DNA from 4 places in the Lysinibacillus sp. GW823-FHT06C08 genome. Region 1 is predicted to be linked to each of the others. Evidence: riboswitches for the same ligand, from Rfam matches in the RefSeq annotation. Region 1 holds a riboswitch; each other region holds the start of a gene.
The links. Region 1 has a riboswitch for S-adenosylmethionine ahead of AC1Q6O_RS06740 (YezD family protein). Riboswitches for the same ligand answer to the same signal wherever they lie in the genome.
Positions count from the first base shown of each region.

Region 2: it holds a riboswitch for S-adenosylmethionine, as region 1 does, so the genes downstream of both, AC1Q6O_RS16855 (methionine ABC transporter ATP-binding protein) here and AC1Q6O_RS06740 (YezD family protein) in region 1, are expected to answer to the same signal.
Region 3: it holds a riboswitch for S-adenosylmethionine, as region 1 does, so the genes downstream of both, AC1Q6O_RS00580 (O-acetylhomoserine aminocarboxypropyltransferase/cysteine synthase family protein) here and AC1Q6O_RS06740 (YezD family protein) in region 1, are expected to answer to the same signal.
Region 4: it holds a riboswitch for S-adenosylmethionine, as region 1 does, so the genes downstream of both, metA (homoserine O-acetyltransferase MetA) here and AC1Q6O_RS06740 (YezD family protein) in region 1, are expected to answer to the same signal.

Region 1 covers NZ_JBXAHN010000001.1:1,433,634-1,438,108, forward strand. Annotated here, with positions in the region: gene AC1Q6O_RS06725 (phosphopantothenoylcysteine decarboxylase domain-containing protein) at 1-502, shown strand, start outside; gene AC1Q6O_RS06730 (TetR/AcrR family transcriptional regulator) at 599-1,207, shown strand; gene AC1Q6O_RS06735 (DUF418 domain-containing protein) at 1,191-2,285, shown strand; SAM riboswitch class I at 2,456-2,550, shown strand; gene AC1Q6O_RS06740 (YezD family protein) at 2,584-2,775, shown strand; gene AC1Q6O_RS06745 (flavin reductase family protein) at 2,860-3,345, opposite strand; gene AC1Q6O_RS06750 (VOC family protein) at 3,503-4,288, shown strand; gene AC1Q6O_RS06755 (cold-shock protein) at 4,392-4,475, opposite strand, start outside.
Region 2 covers NZ_JBXAHN010000007.1:212,365-216,839, forward strand. Annotated here, with positions in the region: gene AC1Q6O_RS16830 (acyl-CoA dehydrogenase FadE) at 1-30, shown strand, start outside; gene AC1Q6O_RS16835 (arsenate reductase family protein) at 213-569, shown strand; gene gcvH (glycine cleavage system protein GcvH) at 651-1,031, shown strand; gene AC1Q6O_RS16845 (toprim domain-containing protein) at 1,123-1,464, shown strand; gene AC1Q6O_RS16850 (thioredoxin family protein) at 1,480-1,791, shown strand; SAM riboswitch class I at 1,848-1,952, shown strand; gene AC1Q6O_RS16855 (methionine ABC transporter ATP-binding protein) at 2,036-3,064, shown strand; gene AC1Q6O_RS16860 (methionine ABC transporter permease) at 3,054-3,722, shown strand; gene AC1Q6O_RS16865 (MetQ/NlpA family ABC transporter substrate-binding protein) at 3,789-4,475, shown strand, end outside.
Region 3 covers NZ_JBXAHN010000001.1:112,358-116,832, reverse strand. Annotated here, with positions in the region: gene AC1Q6O_RS00585 (hypothetical protein) at 1-386, opposite strand, end outside; gene AC1Q6O_RS00580 (O-acetylhomoserine aminocarboxypropyltransferase/cysteine synthase family protein) at 715-2,019, opposite strand; SAM riboswitch class I at 2,136-2,249, opposite strand; gene AC1Q6O_RS00575 (glycerol-3-phosphate acyltransferase) at 2,404-3,036, shown strand; gene AC1Q6O_RS00570 (DASS family sodium-coupled anion symporter) at 3,238-4,475, shown strand, end outside.
Region 4 covers NZ_JBXAHN010000008.1:149,826-154,300, reverse strand. Annotated here, with positions in the region: gene AC1Q6O_RS17905 (GerAB/ArcD/ProY family transporter) at 1-356, shown strand, start outside; gene metA (homoserine O-acetyltransferase MetA) at 412-1,347, opposite strand; SAM riboswitch class I at 1,447-1,556, opposite strand; gene AC1Q6O_RS17895 (nucleotide excision repair endonuclease) at 1,759-2,130, shown strand; gene AC1Q6O_RS17890 (hypothetical protein) at 2,178-2,561, opposite strand; gene AC1Q6O_RS17885 (TrmB family transcriptional regulator) at 2,583-3,365, opposite strand; gene AC1Q6O_RS17880 (TSUP family transporter) at 3,493-4,263, shown strand; gene panF (sodium/pantothenate symporter) at 4,308-4,475, opposite strand, start outside.

The sequences.
Region 1 (4,475 bases):
GCTTCCAGTGAATCACGATCAAATGAAATTGATTAGATTTGAAGGTATTGAGGATTTAGGAGAAAAGGTTCGTCATGCTGTCCAACAAGAACATGTAGATATCGTTATTATGGCTGCGGCTGGCTCCGATTGGGTCATCGATAAAGTATATGATCAATCAGGCAATTTGATGGAGGAAGCGGGGAAAATGCCTTCCGATGAGCCACCTATTATTCATTTTAAAAAGGCGCCAAAAGTCTTAGGGCAAATTAAAGGCTGGCAACCGAATGTGACGCTAGTAGGGTTTAAGCTAGAAGCGACCGATGACGAGGAGTTTTTATTAGCACGTGCACGACTGCGAATGGAAACAGCTCATGCTCAATTGATGGTAGCCAATAGCTCTCAATCTTTATATGGCGGGGACGAGCCCCATTGGATTGTACCTGCTGATGGACTGCCTATGAAAGTAATGGGCAAGCAAAAAACAGCCGAAGCTTTAATGATATATTTACAACATCAATAAATATGAACTGTGTAGAGAAATATTTCTACACAGTTTTTTCTTGTCTAAAAGAGGAGTATCATTTAATATTTACTTAACGGTCGGTAAAAAAGGAGAATGATGATGGGGAATAAGGAACAAACTTTTCAAAAGATTATAGAAGTTGCTTATGTGATGTTTGCAGAAAAAGGGTTTGAAAAAACAAGCTTAGCCATGATTGCTGCAGAGGTCGGTATATCAAAACCAGCCATTTATTATTATTTTCAATCAAAGGATCAATTAATCACTTACTTATTTGATGAACTGTATAAAGTAATTCAACAAGATGTCGCTGTGGATTATAAAGAGCTTTCTCGCGTTAATTTCAAGGAGGAAGTACTCGAGCTGGGCTATAAGTCTATTGAGGCGCAGGGCAAGGATCCTTATTTTAATAAAATATTTAACCAATATGTACTATTAGCAGCTCGCGATGAAAGCTATAAGAAACAATTAGTAGAGCTAGAAACCAGCTTTTTAACAAGCTTTGTGGAAGTCCTACAATATGGCGTGGAGCTAGGGGTTCTAGAGGATACTCCCACTATAGAAGCAAAGGCACAGATGCTAGCCTTGGTCTATGATAATATCGGTAATTTCATGTTAACAGGTAACCAATTGGACTACAGAGCTATTTGGAAGGAGGCTGTGCATAGTGTTATCCAAGGAGGCGAAGATGGCAATAAGAGATGATAATCGGCGCATTGAAGGTCTTGATTTTGCAAGAGCTCTCGCCATGTTTGGTATGTTCATTGTCAATTTTGGAGTCATAACGGGTTCTACAACGAATGGTTCAACATGGTTGATGGCCTTACAAAATCTATTTGAGGGGCGTGCCTCGGCCGTATTTGTCATGCTAGCAGGAATAGGAACAGCTTTAATGACTCGTCAGGCTAGAGAGACTAAGGACCCAATACTTCTTCGTAAGAATCGACTTACTTTGTGGAAGAGGTCGTTTTTGTTATTCGTGATAGGAATAGTCCTATATGCAGTAGGCTGGACAGGAGATATCTTACATTATTATGGCGTGTATATGTTTGTTGCCGCATGTTTGATTGCCCAATCCAAGAAAATGATGATGTTCATAATCGGTGTCATCCTCATCCTTTCACAATGGCTCCAAATTCAATTTAATTACTTCGCTGGGTGGCATCCAACATATGTATTACTAGAGTATCTTGATTTTTGGACACCGGCAGGATTTATAAGAAATTTGATGTTTAATGGCTATCATCCACTATTTCCCTGGATTTGTTTCTTTCTAATTGGCATGGTAATCGGCACATTAGATTTAACTAATCGTTCATTACGAAAAATCTTATTGGTGATGGGCTTATTGCTAGTCATAATGACGGAGACTTTTTCAACGATATTTATTAAGATGACAACGATCCATTTATTAGATGTAGAGAGTGCATTGTATTTATTTGATACGGGACCGATTCCACCGAATATGATGTATGTTCTATCTAACTCAGCGTCGGCAATTGTCCTTATCGTGGGCTCCATCTATCTTGTTGAGACATGTAAAAATAAAGTAATTGAAGCTTTGATCTTTACGGGACAATTGTCTTTAACGCATTATGTCGGCCATGTTTTTATTGGGATTGGAATATTAATTGTTTGCCAAAAGTTGGAGAATCAGACGCTTACCTTTTCCATGCTATATGCCTGCTGTTACTTTGTAGGATGTGTGCTTGTTTCTGTCTGGTGGAGAGCTAAACATCGTCGAGGTCCCCTTGAATTCTTGATGAGGAAATGGAGTTCGTAATAAATTAATGGATTGCCATCTATTTCTCGTTGATTAGGCATAAAATACTTTAGATATAGATAGTTTTCTAATCTAAAATAATCATTACAAAGTATTCAGCTAGGTTTTCTAATATTTTATATTGACAATCTTATTACAGAATTATAGAATTATTTTCAAGAAACGCAGTACTCTTATCAAGATAGGTGGAGGGACTTGGCCCAATGAAGCCTCGGCAACCGAAACATAGGTGCCACTTCCAACCGATGTATCTGAGAGATAGGAGGGGCTATCAATCAGTTTGATGCATTGGCCTCTTTTGTACAACAAGGATGAAAAAGAAGGGGTGTATCGTATGGCTCAGTCGGCAAAGGTAGAAGATAAGAAATTAGAGGCTATTGCAAAGGCCATTCAAAATCTTGAATTTGGTGAAGTGCATATTACGATTCAGGATGGTGTAATTGTTCAAATTAATAGGCTTGAAAAGCAGAGATTTCCTCAGAAGAAATAAAGGATCATTTCAGTTGAACGATGTGAAAAGGCCACCAATAAGCATGGTTTCCGTTGCTTACAAGTGGCCCTTTTTTTATGGCAATTAGCTATAGAAGCTTTTTGGAATCTGACCGATATGACGGCGATGATAGAGAAGGGGCTCCTTTTGAGAGTTTGTAATATCTAGCACCTGGCCAATAAAAATAGTATGATCACCTGCATCTATTTGCTGAAAGGATTTACATTGTAAAATAGCTGCTGTATCATGTAAAATCGGTAGTCCTAAAGAAGAAGTAGACCATTTTGCTTGAGCAAAGCGATCTGGGACTTTACTTGCAAATAATGTACATAATTGCTCTTGATCACTTGCTAAAATATTGACAGCGAATTTTTCCGCACTCATAAAGTAAGGATGGAGCTGAGATTTTTTATCAAGTGACCATAAAATAAGTAGTGGATCAATAGAAACAGATGCAAAAGAATTGACGGTTAAGCCAATTGGATTCGTTTCATGACAAGCTGTAACAACTGTTACACCTGTAGGATAGTTACCTAATGCCAATTTAAAAGCAGCAACATGATCTGTCATTCAAATCACCTCTTTATAGTTAGTAATAAATTAGTTAACGGAGTTAGTAGGTAAATTGCACTTTTTTCATACCATATAGTAACTCCTTTTCTTAAGTAAATATTAAATCAATTACACATCCAGGTAAAGCTAATGGGGGAAAGAAAGGGGAATTGCCATGACTTTATATTTTGATCATCTGGTACATCAAGTAGAATCACCGGAAAATATAAAGGTTTTCTTCAATAAACGAAATGTCCATACAGTGAACGGTGGTCAACACACGATGTGGGGGACTTACAATACGCTAAGTTATTTTGGCTTAAGCTATATTGAACAAATCGCTATTTATGATCGTGATTTATTTGAGCAAGCGGCCCTGTACCCATATTCCCTACATTATACGTTTAAACGTGATCGTGAGCGCCAAGGATTTTCACGAATTGCCTTGCGCACCAAAAATATTGAAGACGATGGTCAACGATTGCGTGCATTGGGCTATGAAGTATATGGTCCCGATGCTTGTAGCCGCACAAGACCAGACGGCACGATAATCGAATGGAAGCTATTGCATTTTGGCAGACCTGGCCTTTCAGTGGATTTTCCTTTCTTAATTGAATGGGCAGATGGAGATGAGGAGCGTTTGGCTCAATTAAAGGCTAGTGGCGCGATTGATGAAAAACAAGCCATTACAATGGAATCCATTCAGTTTTTTGTCAAGGATGTGGAGGAGACGGTGCAGCTTTGGCAGAAAGTATTACAACTACCCGAGTTTGAGCAGCATGAGCAGTTTATGTCTCTACAGCTAGCGAATATGCGCTTGGATTTTTATGAGGAAGCCTCAGCATCTAGCATGACGCTCGGTCATTTAAAAGAAGGGCCAATCGGTGTAACATTAAAGGATCCACACCGAACAAAGGAAACATTAGTGTGTCCAGGTGCTTTTTATTGGATTAATAAATAAATTAAAAATCCACTTCAATCGTTGAAGTGGATTTTTATGTGCAAACATGCAAAAAGTGGATTGAGCCATTTTCAAATACTTCATCCACTTACTATATTCTAGCTTATAATTTTACAACATTTGATGCTTGCGGGCCGCGATTGCCTTCCACAACATCAAATGAAACCTTTTGACCTTCTTCAAGTGT
Region 2 (4,475 bases), on a different contig from region 1:
TTAATTGAAGCAGAAAAATATATCGTTTAATCGTATGAAAAACGCTAGCTATCCGTAAATGGGTAGCTAGTTTTTTTATTCCAGATAAATTTATGAAAGTAACGGATAAAAATACAGAACCGATGGATAGACTTACGAAAATGAGCGAAGATCCACCATTCTAAATGATTATGATGGTATACTACAGAAAAAGACAGCAGAGGAGCATTTTTATGACGATTCAATTTTTCCATTATCCAAAATGTACAACATGTAAAAAAGCACAAAAGTGGTTAAATGATCATGACGTTTCCTATGAAGAGGTACATATCGTAGAGCAGCCACCAACAAAGGATGAAATAACAGCTTTATGGCAAGCAAGTGGACTACCTTTGAAGAAGTTTTTTAATACTTCTGGCATGAAGTATCGTGACCTTGGTTTGAAGGACAAGCTAGCTGATATGACTGAGGAAGAACAGCTTAAGCTACTTGCTACGGATGGTATGTTAATAAAACGTCCCATCGTAACAGATGGAAAAAAAGTAACTTTAGGGTTTAAAGAATCCGATTTTGAGCAAGCTTGGTTATAACCGTTTTTATCCTTGTTTTTATAGGAGAAGTATGGCACACTGAAAGTGAATATATTACATAATTATGGAGGGGTTTTTTGCATGAGCACACCGAAAGACTTACGTTACTCTGAAGAGCATGAATGGGTAAAAGTAGAAGATGGAAAAGTACGTATTGGTATTACGCACTTCGCACAATCTGAATTAGGAGATATCGTTTTCGTTGAACTTCCACAAGTTGGCGATGAAATCAAAACTGATGATCCATTCGGTAGCGTAGAATCAGTAAAAACTGTTTCTGAATTATATGCACCAATCTCAGGTACTGTAGTGGAAGTAAATGCAGATTTAGAAGATAGCCCAGAATTCGTTAATGAATCACCATATGAAAAAGCATGGATGATCGTCGTAGAGCCTGCTGATGCATCAGAAGTTGATAAACTTATGACAGCAGAACAATACGAAGAGATGACTGCAGAATAAGACAAGCCATAATCAAAAAACGTCGGAAACTACCGGCGTTTTTTATTATATAATAATGTATAAGTGGATATGTCTAAATGGAGGTGGCGTAATGTTCGATGGGAAATGCTTGATAGTAGAAGGACGTTCAGATAAGCTACAAATTGAGCCGATTTTGAACGAGAATGTTACAATACTATGTACGAATGGAACAATTGGAGTGCATCAATTAGAGGAGCTAATAGACCCCTATGAGGGCTGCGAGCTATTTACTTTTTTTGATGCTGATACTTCAGGCGATAAGCTACGCGCTTTAATGGACAGACATTATCCGGAAGCGGAGCATTTACGTACAATGCCGACATATAAGGAAGTAGAAACGACACCAAGAAAAGTGTTAGCAATGATTTTACTGCGTGCGCATTTCTCCATCCATAATGAATATATTTTATAAGGTTGCGTGAACTAAATGGAAGAATGGTCAAAAGAGCAGTGGGAGTGGGCTTTACAGTCGGGAGAAAAAGCTGCGTTTTATTTATATACACCGATGTGTGGTACTTGTGCAGTGGCATCGAAAATGATGTCAATTGTAGAACAACTATTACCTCACCTAAAACTAGGGAAAGCAAATATTAATTTTTTGGAGCAAATTGCTATTGAACATCAAATTGAAAGCGTCCCATGTTTACTTGTGTGTGATGGCGGCAAAGTGACAGAAAAGATTTATGCTTTTCAATCCGTACCATTTTTGTACGAATTGTTAAAAAAATCAATTGACTGAACTTTATTAGCGTGGTAAAGTAACAAATATATTACTAAAACATTAAATATATCGAACTCTTATAAAGAGCGGCGGAGGGAAGTGCCCTATGAAGCCCGGCAACCATCACATAGTGAAAAGGTGCCAAATCACTCAAAGATTTTTTCTTTGAAAGATGAGAGAACGGTTCAACGTATAATACGTGACCCCTTCTACTTGTCTATAAGTGGAGGGGTTTTTTTATATAAGAAAAGGAGTATTCGCTATGATACAGCTTCAAAATATAACGAAGAAATACAAAACAGCAAATGGCGAATTAACGGCAGTCAAAGATGTTAACCTTACTATTAATAAGGGTGAAATTTTTGGCATTATCGGCTATAGTGGCGCTGGTAAAAGTACGATGATTCGTTTACTTAATGGTTTAGAGAAACCAACAGCAGGAACAGTAACGGTGAACAATCAAGAATTTTCTTCGATTAAGGGTCAAAAGCTTAGAGCAGCTAGACAAAAGGTTAGTATGATTTTTCAACATTTTAACCTACTTTGGTCACGAACAGTTGCAGAAAACATTGCCTTCCCATTAGAAATTGCAGGTGTATCAAAAGCTCAACGTGAGGCACGGGTGAAGGAATTGATAGCACTTGTTGGCTTAGAAGGACGCGATCAAGCATATCCATCGCAGCTGTCTGGTGGACAAAAGCAACGAGTAGGGATTGCACGTGCATTAGCAAATAATCCAGAGGTTTTACTATGTGATGAGGCAACATCTGCACTAGACCCAGAGACAACAGATGCCATTCTTGATTTACTGGTAGATATTAATGAACGGTTAGGGTTAACGATTGTCCTCATTACTCATGAAATGCATGTCATTCGCAAGATTTGTCATCGTGTAGCAGTGATGGAGGCAGGCGAAATTGTAGAGCGTGGGGAAGTATTGCAAGTTTTCCAGGCACCTCAGGCAGCCATTACTAAGAAATTTGTAGCCCAAATTACAAATACAAAGGAAACACAGGATACAGTAGAACAAATCAAAGCAAATTATCCAACTGGACAACTTGTCAAATTGATTTTTGTTGGTGAAAAAACAGAACAGCCAGTTATTTCACATCTAGTGAAGCAATTCGATGTGGAAGTAAGCATCGTACACGGAAATATTTCACAAACGAAAAATGGTGCATATGGTACCCTCATAGTCCAAATTGATGGGTCGAAAGCAAATGTGACTGAAGCCTTAAGCTATTTAAATACAGTGGAAGTACAAACGGAGGTGATTGCAGATGCTAACTAATCTCTTTCCGAATGTAGACTGGGATAGCATGTGGCAGGCTACGTATGAAACATTATATATGACGGCCATTTCTACAGTTATTACATTTATTCTTGGGTTAGCTATTGGAATCGTCCTATTTTTAACAAGTCCCAATCAGTTATGGGCTAATAAAATTGTTAGCTTTTTAACAGGGTCACTCGTTAACATTTTCCGCTCTATCCCATTTATCGTGTTAATTATTTTATTAATTCCATTCACTAAGCTTTTACTAGGTACAATCCGTGGAGCTAATGCTGCTTTACCTGCTTTAATTATCGGTGCGGCTCCATTCTATGCACGTATGGTATTAATTGCGTTACGTGAGATTGATAAAGGTGTCATTGAAGCAGCTCGTTCAATGGGGGCAAAAACATCCACAATTATTTGGAAAGTTCTAATCCCTGAATCATTACCAGCACTAATTTCGGGTATTACGGTTACGGCTGTAGCACTTGTTGGATATACAGCAATGGCAGGGATAATCGGTGCAGGAGGTCTTGGGAACTTAGCCTTCCTAGACGGGTTCCAAAGAAATCGCCAAGATGTGACATTAATGGCAACTATTTTGATCTTAGTAGTCGTCTTTATTATCCAATGGATTGGTGATTTCATTACAGAAAAAATTGATAAACGTTAATAAAACTGAGGTTATTCCGGTTCTTGCCGCTAACATATTTTCATCAAAATAAAGGGAGTGTCATAAATGAAAAAGTTATTAACAGGATTATTTTTATCAATACTTGTACTAGCTTTAGCAGCTTGCGGTACTGATAATAAAGAGGATGCAAATTCAGCATCTGGTGATAAAACAGATAGTAAAGAAAACGTTACTTTAACAGTGGGAGCTTCTAATACACCGCATGCAGTAATTTTGGATAAAGCAAAACCGATTTTAGCTGAGAAAGGTATTGACCTTAAAGTAGAAACATATACAGACTATGTGCTACCAAACCAAGATTTAGAATCAAAAGAATTAGATGCAAATTACTTCCAACATATTCCATATTTAGAGTTACAAATTAAAGACAATGGCTATGACTTCGTCAATGCTGGTGGTGTTCATATTGAGCCAATCGGTATTTACTCAAAAAAATATAAATCTTTAGAGGAACTTCCTGAAGGTGCAACAATCTTACTTTCTAATTCTGTATCTGATCACGGTCGTATGCTGTCATTATTAGAAGCTAAGGGCTTAATTAAATTAAAAGATGGTATTGATAAAACAGCAGCAGAAATTAAGGATATAGAAGAAAATCCTAAAAACTTTAAATTTGATGCGAATACTGCACCAGAAATGCTTGTACAAATGTACGAAAACGACGAAGGGGACGCAGTACTGATCAACTCTAACTTTGCTATTGATAATGGCTTAAACCCAATCAAAGATGCG
Region 3 (4,475 bases), 1.3 Mb from region 1:
TAGCTCGCTTTTGAAAGCAATTGAAAACGATATTGTGTTAAAGCTTGTTGAACAATACTAATTTCTTCTTCTGTAAAATTTGGTATTGCATACGTACGTTCTACTAATTGAAATGTACCGTATTTCAAATAAAATTCTGTTGCTGGAAGCTGGATGTGGCTCACACCATACTTCGCATATGTCTCATAAACTTCCTTAATCGTATAGCCAATATCATCTGCGCAAACCTGTTCCTGATATGCTGAATGACCAAAAATTTGCTGCCATTTATGTTCCACTAATGTAAGGATGTGTTGAATGGATTGATTGTTAACAAATACATGACCTTCATTTAGTTCATAAATTAGATAAGATGCAATGTTTTGCGCACTATAGAGATTACCCATTTTAAACACTCCTTTATCATCAGTTTTTTTGAAGAGTAGCCACTGGCTATGTAACTACTCTCCTATCTATTCAAAAGTGGGGGGAGCACTTATGAAAACATTTACCTTTTCAACGAGGTTTTTCCGAACACTTAACTTAATTCCAAGTATATAACAAGGTTTTAACAAAGTCAATAATACATATAAAATTACTCGGTATTATTTTTTAAAAGGTTCTGATAATTACCGGATGAGGTAATTGGTTAATGTAGCAACGTTTGACGTATACCAAATGAGGCTATTCGAATGAGAAAATACGTAAACGCTACAACACTCGCCTGTCTCTATATTACGCTTCTACTGTTTGTTCAGTTGTTGCTGTTGCCTGAGTAATAGCCTGCTCTAAATCTGCAATGATGTCCTCCACTGCCTCTAAACCGATTGATAAGCGAATGAGCGATTCGGTTACGCCAGCTTGAATTAGTTCATCTGCTGATAATTGTTGGTGTGTAGTAGATGCTGGATGGATAATTAGCGACTTAGCATCCCCTACATTTGCCACATGTGAAAACAGCTTTACATGATCAATAAGCTTTCGTCCTGCTTCACGTCCACCTTTAATGCCAAATGTAAGCACTGAGCCGAAGCCATTTTTTAAATACTTTTTCGCCAACTCATGTGTTGGAAAATCTTCCAGGCCATTATAATTTACATACTCCACAGATGGGTGGTTACGTAAATATTCAGCCACAGCTAAAGCATTTTCATTGTGTTTAGGGATACGCAAATGAAGCGTCTCTAAACCTTGTAATAGATTGAAAGCTGCATCTGCACTTAACGTTGGTCCAAAATCACGTAACAGCTGTACACGCAGCTTTGTAGCAAATGCTGCAGAAGCTGTATCTATTCCATAGCGTAAACCATGGTAAGAAGCATCCGGCTCTGTAAAGCCTGGGAATCGCCCACTAGTCCAATCAAACTTACCAGCGTCTACAACAACACCGCCTAGAGTTGTCCCATGGCCACCTATCCATTTAGTTGCTGAGTGAACTACCACATCTGCACCGTAGTCAATTGGTGTAGAACCATAAGGAGAAGCAAATGTACTATCGATAATTAATGGTAAGCTGTTGTCATGTGCAATCTTAGCTACAGCTTCAATATCTAAAACCTTTAAGCTTGGATTACCGTAAACTTCTGCGAAGACAGCTTTTGTTTTATCAGTAATGGCAGCCTTAAAATTCTCTGGGTTTGTTTCATCTACAAAAATCGTTTTAATACCATAGTTTGGTAATGTATTAGCGAATAAATTATACGTACCACCATATAAAGAACTGGCTGCTACAATTTCATCTCCTGCTCCAGCTAGATTTAATATAGAAAATGCAATAGCTGCTGCACCAGATGAAAGTGCTACTGCTGCCGTCCCACCTTCTAATAAAGCCACACGCTTTTCAAAAACATCCACTGTCGGATTCGTAATTCGCGTGTAAATGTTTCCCGCTTCCTCTAAGGCAAAAAGACGTTGCGCATGAGCAGTGTCTTTAAAAACGAAAGCAGTTGAACGGTAAACAGGAACTGTTCTAGAACCCGTCACTGGGTCTGGTTCTTGACCGCCATGTAACAGCAGTGTTTCTGGTTTAAAATTTGTCATTGTGTACCTCCATTTGGTTATTTTTTTACGATGGTACCGGAGATGAGGAGGATTTTTCTGTAGAAAACAAAAACCCTCTTCAGCTAAGAAGAGGGTTGCGGTTGCAAGTTTTCCTCCCCTTATCTGCCAGATCCAAGTAAGAATCTGTAGGAATTAGCACCTTAGTAAGTTCATCACCTACTGGTTGCCGGGCATCATAGGGCCTATCCCTCCGCCGCTCTTGATAAGAGTATGAGATTCAATTTCCATCGTTGTTACAAAGTATAAGCATAGAGTTTTTTTCTGTCAACATCTAAATTTTATTTTTTCCGAAACTTCTGTCTGCTCTTTTACGTAGTAAGAACGCATACACTATTTTAAAAAAAATTTGAAAGGAGTATTTTTATGGTAAAAGCCGTGATCTGTTTTCTAGTTGTTGGCTATTTGATTGGCTGTATTCACGGCTCTAAAGTGGCACAATTTTTATCCGGGGTTGATTTAAAAAAAGCTGGCCATGGCAATGCTGGTGCCTCTAATGCTACGCTTTCACTCGGCTGGAAATATGGCGTTTTAGTAGCTCTTATCGATATTGGCAAAGGCGTCGTAGCCATCGTCGGTGCACATTTTTATTTAACAGATGCAACACATTTAACAGCAGAACAAACATGGCTCCTCACCTATTTGATAGCTGCAGGGGTTATTTTGGGGCATAATTTCCCTTTTTATATGGGCTTCAATGGTGGAAAAGGGACTGCCTCTATCATTGGAATTTTACTTGCGGTTGATTGGAAGATTGGTTTATTTGCACTTATTCTATTTATTATTTTATCTTTTGCAACGAACTATTTAATTGTTGGGGTATTAGAGTTTTACCTCGTTTTTTGTACCGCTACTTATTTATGGATTCCTGGGCTTGGCCCGACCATTATTACCATTCTACTTTTTGCTATTGCTATTATTTTGCACATTGAAAATATTCAACGTTTAATCAATGGAACCGAGCCTAAAGTTACTTCTGCCTTCAAGAAAAAGAAATAATATTTTTTAGGAGATATTTGTATTTTTTACGACCATAAATTATCTCTTTAATTACTATTAAAGCTGTAAAACAGACATATTTTGCTTCTTTTCATTCTATACAACAAATGGACGAATTCTTATCTTAAAAAAACATTATACTGGCCGATGTTATGGATAATAACCGTCATTTTTACGTAGACGTAGAAGGGATGAGAAAATATGTCTTCACCTAAACAAACAACAACGAAGCGTAATTTAAAGCCTTTATGGATTGGGTTGGCTTTTGCTTTATTAATTATCATTATTTTTTTACCTAATAACGGTGAGCTACCTGTAGCTGGACAGCGCGCTTTAGCCATTTTAGCTTTCGCGGTTATCCTGTGGGTAACAGAGGCCGTTTCATATCCTGTTAGCTCTGCAATGATTATCGCACTCGTCACTGTTTTACTAGGACTTGCACCATCCATGGATGATCCAACAACACAACTAGGTACTGCTAGCGCCTTAAAACTATCATTAAGTGGTTTTAGTAACTCTGCCGTGGCCCTAGTAGCAGCGGCTCTTTTTCTAGCAGCAGCCATGCAAATTACCAATTTGCATAAACGACTTGCTCTTTGGATTCTTTCACTTGTAGGAACAAAAACAAAAGCCATTGTTTTCGGTGCAATATTAGTTTCAATTGCCCTTGCATTTTTTGTTCCTTCAGCTACTGCACGTGCTGGCGCAGTAGTCCCTATTCTTCTTGGAATGGTCGCAGCATTCGGTTTACCACGTGATAGTCGACTTGCTGCTTTACTCGTTATTACTTCTGTACAAGCCGTCTCCATTTGGAATATCGGTATTAAAACTGCGGCAGCGCAAAATATGGTTGCTTTGAATTTCATCCAAGAGCAATTTAATGTGAATATTTCATGGGGTGCTTGGTTACTTTATGCTGCCCCATTCTCGATTATTATGTCAGTAGCCTTATTTTTCATTATGATTACGCTTATTAAGCCTGAGACGAGCAATATTGATGGTGGTAAAGAAGTCATCAAGAAACAATTGGCAGAGCTTGGGCCGTTAAAAGCACCTGAGATTCGGTTGATCGTTACATCATTAGTTTTACTATTTTTCTGGGCAACGGAAGGCAAGCTCCATCCATTTGATACAACAACGGTTACAATTATCGCCATTGCTGTACTACTAATGCCTAAAATCGGCGTTTATTCATGGAAGGAAGTTGAACCTCATATCCCTTGGGGAACAATCATTGTCTTTGCAGTAGGTATTATGCTCGGAACTATTTTGCTGAATACAAAAGGTGCATCATGGTTATCAGATAAAGTTTTTGGTTCACTCGGTCTAGATACTATGCCAATTCTTGCTACGATTGCTATCGTAACATTATTTAATATTCTTATTCATTTAGGTTTTGCTAGTGCAACAAGCTTAGCCTCTGCACTTATACCAGTGTT
Region 4 (4,475 bases), on a different contig from region 1:
AGGAGAATCAGACGAAACCTGTTAATACGGATTCCAATCAGGATAATCAGACAAAACCTGTTAATACGGATTCCAATCAGGATAATCAGACAAAACCTGTTAATACAGATTCCAATCAGGATAATCAGGCGAACGATACTAATACAGGTACCACTCAAGTTAATCAGGCTAAACCTGCGACTATGGCTTCCAAGCAAGACAATCAGGCGACACCAGATAATACAGTTTCCAATCAGAAAAAAACAGATAATCCAGTCTCTACTCAAGACAATTCTGAAGCGGGCAACGCTACATCCAAACAGGACGACCAGGCGCCACCAGATAAAACGAGTTCTGACAAGAAAAATCTAGAATAACAAAGTCTAATTCCTTCAAGCTGCTTAGCGAAGAAATTAGACTTTTTAGTGTTATTTAAATATGATATTCAATTTCGTCCACAAAATCCCATTCATATGGTGTCTCTTGGTATACGTAGTAGTTCAACCAGTTGGAGAACAATAAATGCGTATGGGCACGCCATGTATTCATCGGTGCCTTTGCTGGATCATCATTTGGGAAGTAGTTTACTGGAACGTCTATATGGATGCCCTTGGCAACATCGCGACTGTATTCATCGGCTAATGTTGTCGCATCATATTCTAAATGACCAGTAATCATAATGTTTTTATTATCTTTGGATTGCACGATAAATACACCTGCATCCTCTGAATAGGATAATAAGCGTAAGTCTGGATGATTGCGAACCTCGTCAATCGAGACAGATGTATAGCGAGAATGAGGGGCTGTAAATAAATCACTAAAGCCTCGTACTAAATCTACTGTTAAATCAGTAATCACATGAGAATAAACGCCGGAGCATTTAGCAGAAAGCTCGACCTTTCCAATCCCATAATGATGATATAAAGCAGCCTGTGCCCCCCAACATATATGTAGCACGGATGTCACATTCTTTTTTGACCAATCCATAATTTCAGCAATTTCCTGCCAATAGTTAACCTCTTCAAATGGCATTTTTTCTACTGGCGCACCCGTAATGATCATACCATCATAGCGTCGATGACGAATTTGGTTAAACGTTGTGTAGAATAATTGTAAATGAGACTTACTGACATTTTTAGATTCATGAGTAGCTGTGTTTAAAAAAGTAATATTCACCTGTAATGGTGTATTTCCTAGTAATCGTAGTAATTGTAGCTCAGTTTTTTCTTTTTCAGGCATCAAATTTAAGATTAATATATTTAATGGACGTATTTGCTGTGTTCTCGCACGGTCCTCTTCCATTACGAAGATTTTTTCCTCACGTAAATGTTCTCCAGCAGGTAAATTTTTCGGAATATTAATTGGCATCTTGCGTTCCCCTCTCTTTTTTTGCTCCTTTTTCGAAAAAATTAAAAAATCCTCCACATTCCATATGAGATAGAATGAGAAGGATTTTTTTCACGTTCACTCTTATCTCTCAAAGGAAAAACCTTTGCTGGAATTAGCACCTTTCTAACATTTGTTAGAGGTTGCTGAAGCGTCATCGGGCCAAATCCCTCTGCTTCTCTTGATAAGATTATTTAATTATCTTGAATTGTAACATGGACTAGTTAGAATATCAATAATTCATAGAATATTTTGTTATTCCTATGCATGTTCTCCAATCATTTGATAAACACTAAGCTTGCTGTATATGGTTATTCTACATGAAATTTTATGGTAAACATGCCGCTATTATGTTACCATATATCTTTAGTAATAGAGAGGAACGTGAATACTTTGATTAATATTGAATTTCCAAAACCAGATGTAGTCATTCGCCAACGCGAACAAGATGTAAAACCAGGTGATGTCCCAATTACACCATACTTTGGTTTCATCGACTTCCACAAAATCACACGTGATAAAGGCGGCATTTTCTTATTCTATAATGAAAAGAATGAGCTATTATTTGTCGGCAAAGCACGTAAAATTCGTCAACGCATTAAAAAACATTTTGAAGACAATGTATCTCCGTTGAAAAACTATCGTGACGAGGTCTTTAAAATTGAAGTCTATGAAGTAGAAGATCCTATGGAACGTGAAATTTATGAAACATATGCGATTAATACGTTCCGCTCCAAATACAATGTAGATAAAGTATTTTATTAATATCAACAAAAACCGAAATCTCTTTTTTAGGGATTTCGGTTTTTTTATTACATCATAGTCATGCGATCTATCGCCATGCTTTTGCCGTTAATATATAGCTCAATAATCGTCAGCTTCGGGTTTTTATTGATGGCATAGACATACGGTTGAGCTTCTTTCTTTTGCTCGCTTCCTTCCTTGAAATGAATGACTAACCGATCTTCATTTGCTGCCACACTTGCTAGCACATTTCCTTTCGAAAACATGACAAGATAGTACGTCATGTCATCTTCATACAATAACTGAATTCTTTCTTGAGCTATAATATGCTGTTGGATATGGTCAGGAACGATGGTTAGCTCCTGAATCTTAGGTGGAACTAGCAGCGGTGCAGAATCACATCCGCCAATCCATAATACATAAAACAATACTGGCAACATCCATTTTTTCAAGATGCTCCCCTTCCCTTATAGCTACTCTAAGAAAAATGCTTTACGTTCTTTAGCAATCCAGTCCTCAAGCTCTTTATCATCACGCTTCACTAGTCGATTGATAAGAACATCATGCCAAACATAATCCTCTAATAAATAAATATGCACAGGATCATTCGTTATAAAAGCGGTTTCCTGGTTTGACGGCGAGTGACCATAAATCATTTCATGTCCATCAACCGATAAAATAAACCAATGGGGTGTAGAAGTCTTTCTCGTATAGTGTGTGGCTCTGTGCTGATCGATAGATGCCAGATGTTCCCCGACATATAAGGTAATGCCATGCACCTCCACATGCTGTGATACCCCTTCGATATCCTCGCGTAAGGCATCGTACATATCTTCCCACATCGATAGGATGACTTTTGTCTCTGCTTTTTTTAATAAGGTTTGACAATAATTGATGATTGTCTGCTTCCCTTTTAGCATTAACACTTTAGGTTCCGTTTCTTGTTCTTTCGTTTCTAGTTTTTCTAATTGATCACTAATCGACGTAAAATTCGATTGCCACCGCTGTTGAACTTGCTGCAAAAACATCTCGACAGGAATGGAAGAATAAGTCGTTTGATCCGCCGTTTCCTCTTTCAGTACGAATCCCTTCTCAACAAGACCATTTAATATGTCATAGATTCTAGCTCTTGGTATCCCAGAGTTTTTGCTAACTTGGTAGGCACTGACATGACTATTTTGTACGAGTGCTGTATAGGCCTTTGCCTCATATTCTGTCAATCCCAGTTCTTTTAATTGGGCGATTAATTCATTCATATCATCCCTCCATATTTTTATTATAGGCTACTGTTGTGAACATTTGCCAATGAAAAAATTAGGCTTTACAGCATCGAATAAATTAGTTACTATTTCAGTAGTAACTAATAAAAAAAGAGGTGTAAGCATGGTTTTTGATGTGGATGTACATATTTTAATACTATTGATTTCCTTTGGATTTTTGGCAGCATTTATCGATTCTGTCGTTGGAGGTGGTGGTTTAATTTCCTTACCAGCCTTATTGTTTGTTGGCTTAAATCCCGCCGCTGCAGTAGCAACCAATAAATTAGCTGGCGCGATGGGCTCACTCACATCGTCCATTTCCTTTTACCGTTCTGGTCAGCTTGAAATTCGATCTGTCCTGAAATATTTCCCTCTCGCCTTCATTGGATCATTATGTGGTGCTTGGACTGTTCATTTAATTAACCCAGCCCTATTAAAACCATTAATGCTTATCATGCTGGCGGCTGTTGGGATATATACGATCTTTAAAAAGGATTGGGGCGCTGTCTCAACGGTTAAAAATCTATCTAAAACGCACTTATTTTTATTTATGATGCTATTATTTGCTATTGGGTTTTATGACGGGTTTCTTGGTCCTGGAACGGGCTCTTTTTTAATCTTTAGCTTCTTGCTTGTTGGCTTTGATTTTTTAAAGGCGGCAGGAAATGCGAAATTTTTAAATTTAGCAAGTAATGTGGCAGGTGTTTGTATGTTTGCTTACTTAGGTCAAATCCATTATGTATATGGTTTAGTTATGGGGGTTGCTCAAATTGGTGGGGCTATGCTTGGCTCTCGTATGGCCATTCAAAAAGGAAGCGGCTTTGTCCGTACGCTTTTTATCATTGTGACGATGACGCTCCTTGCAAAAAATGCCTACGATTATATGATTCATTAAATAAAAACAACGCCACAGTCAAAAATCTGCGGCGTTGTTTTACATTATATGAGGAAATGCTCGTCCTTGAATTTATGACTAGTAGCAAGACTGACGATTACAAAAATAATGAAGGAAGCTATAATAGGAATCGTAACGGTATGCATACCGAAAGCGGCCGGATAGAACCGGTCAATGAAAATATACAAAGCCATACCTGAAATCATTGACGA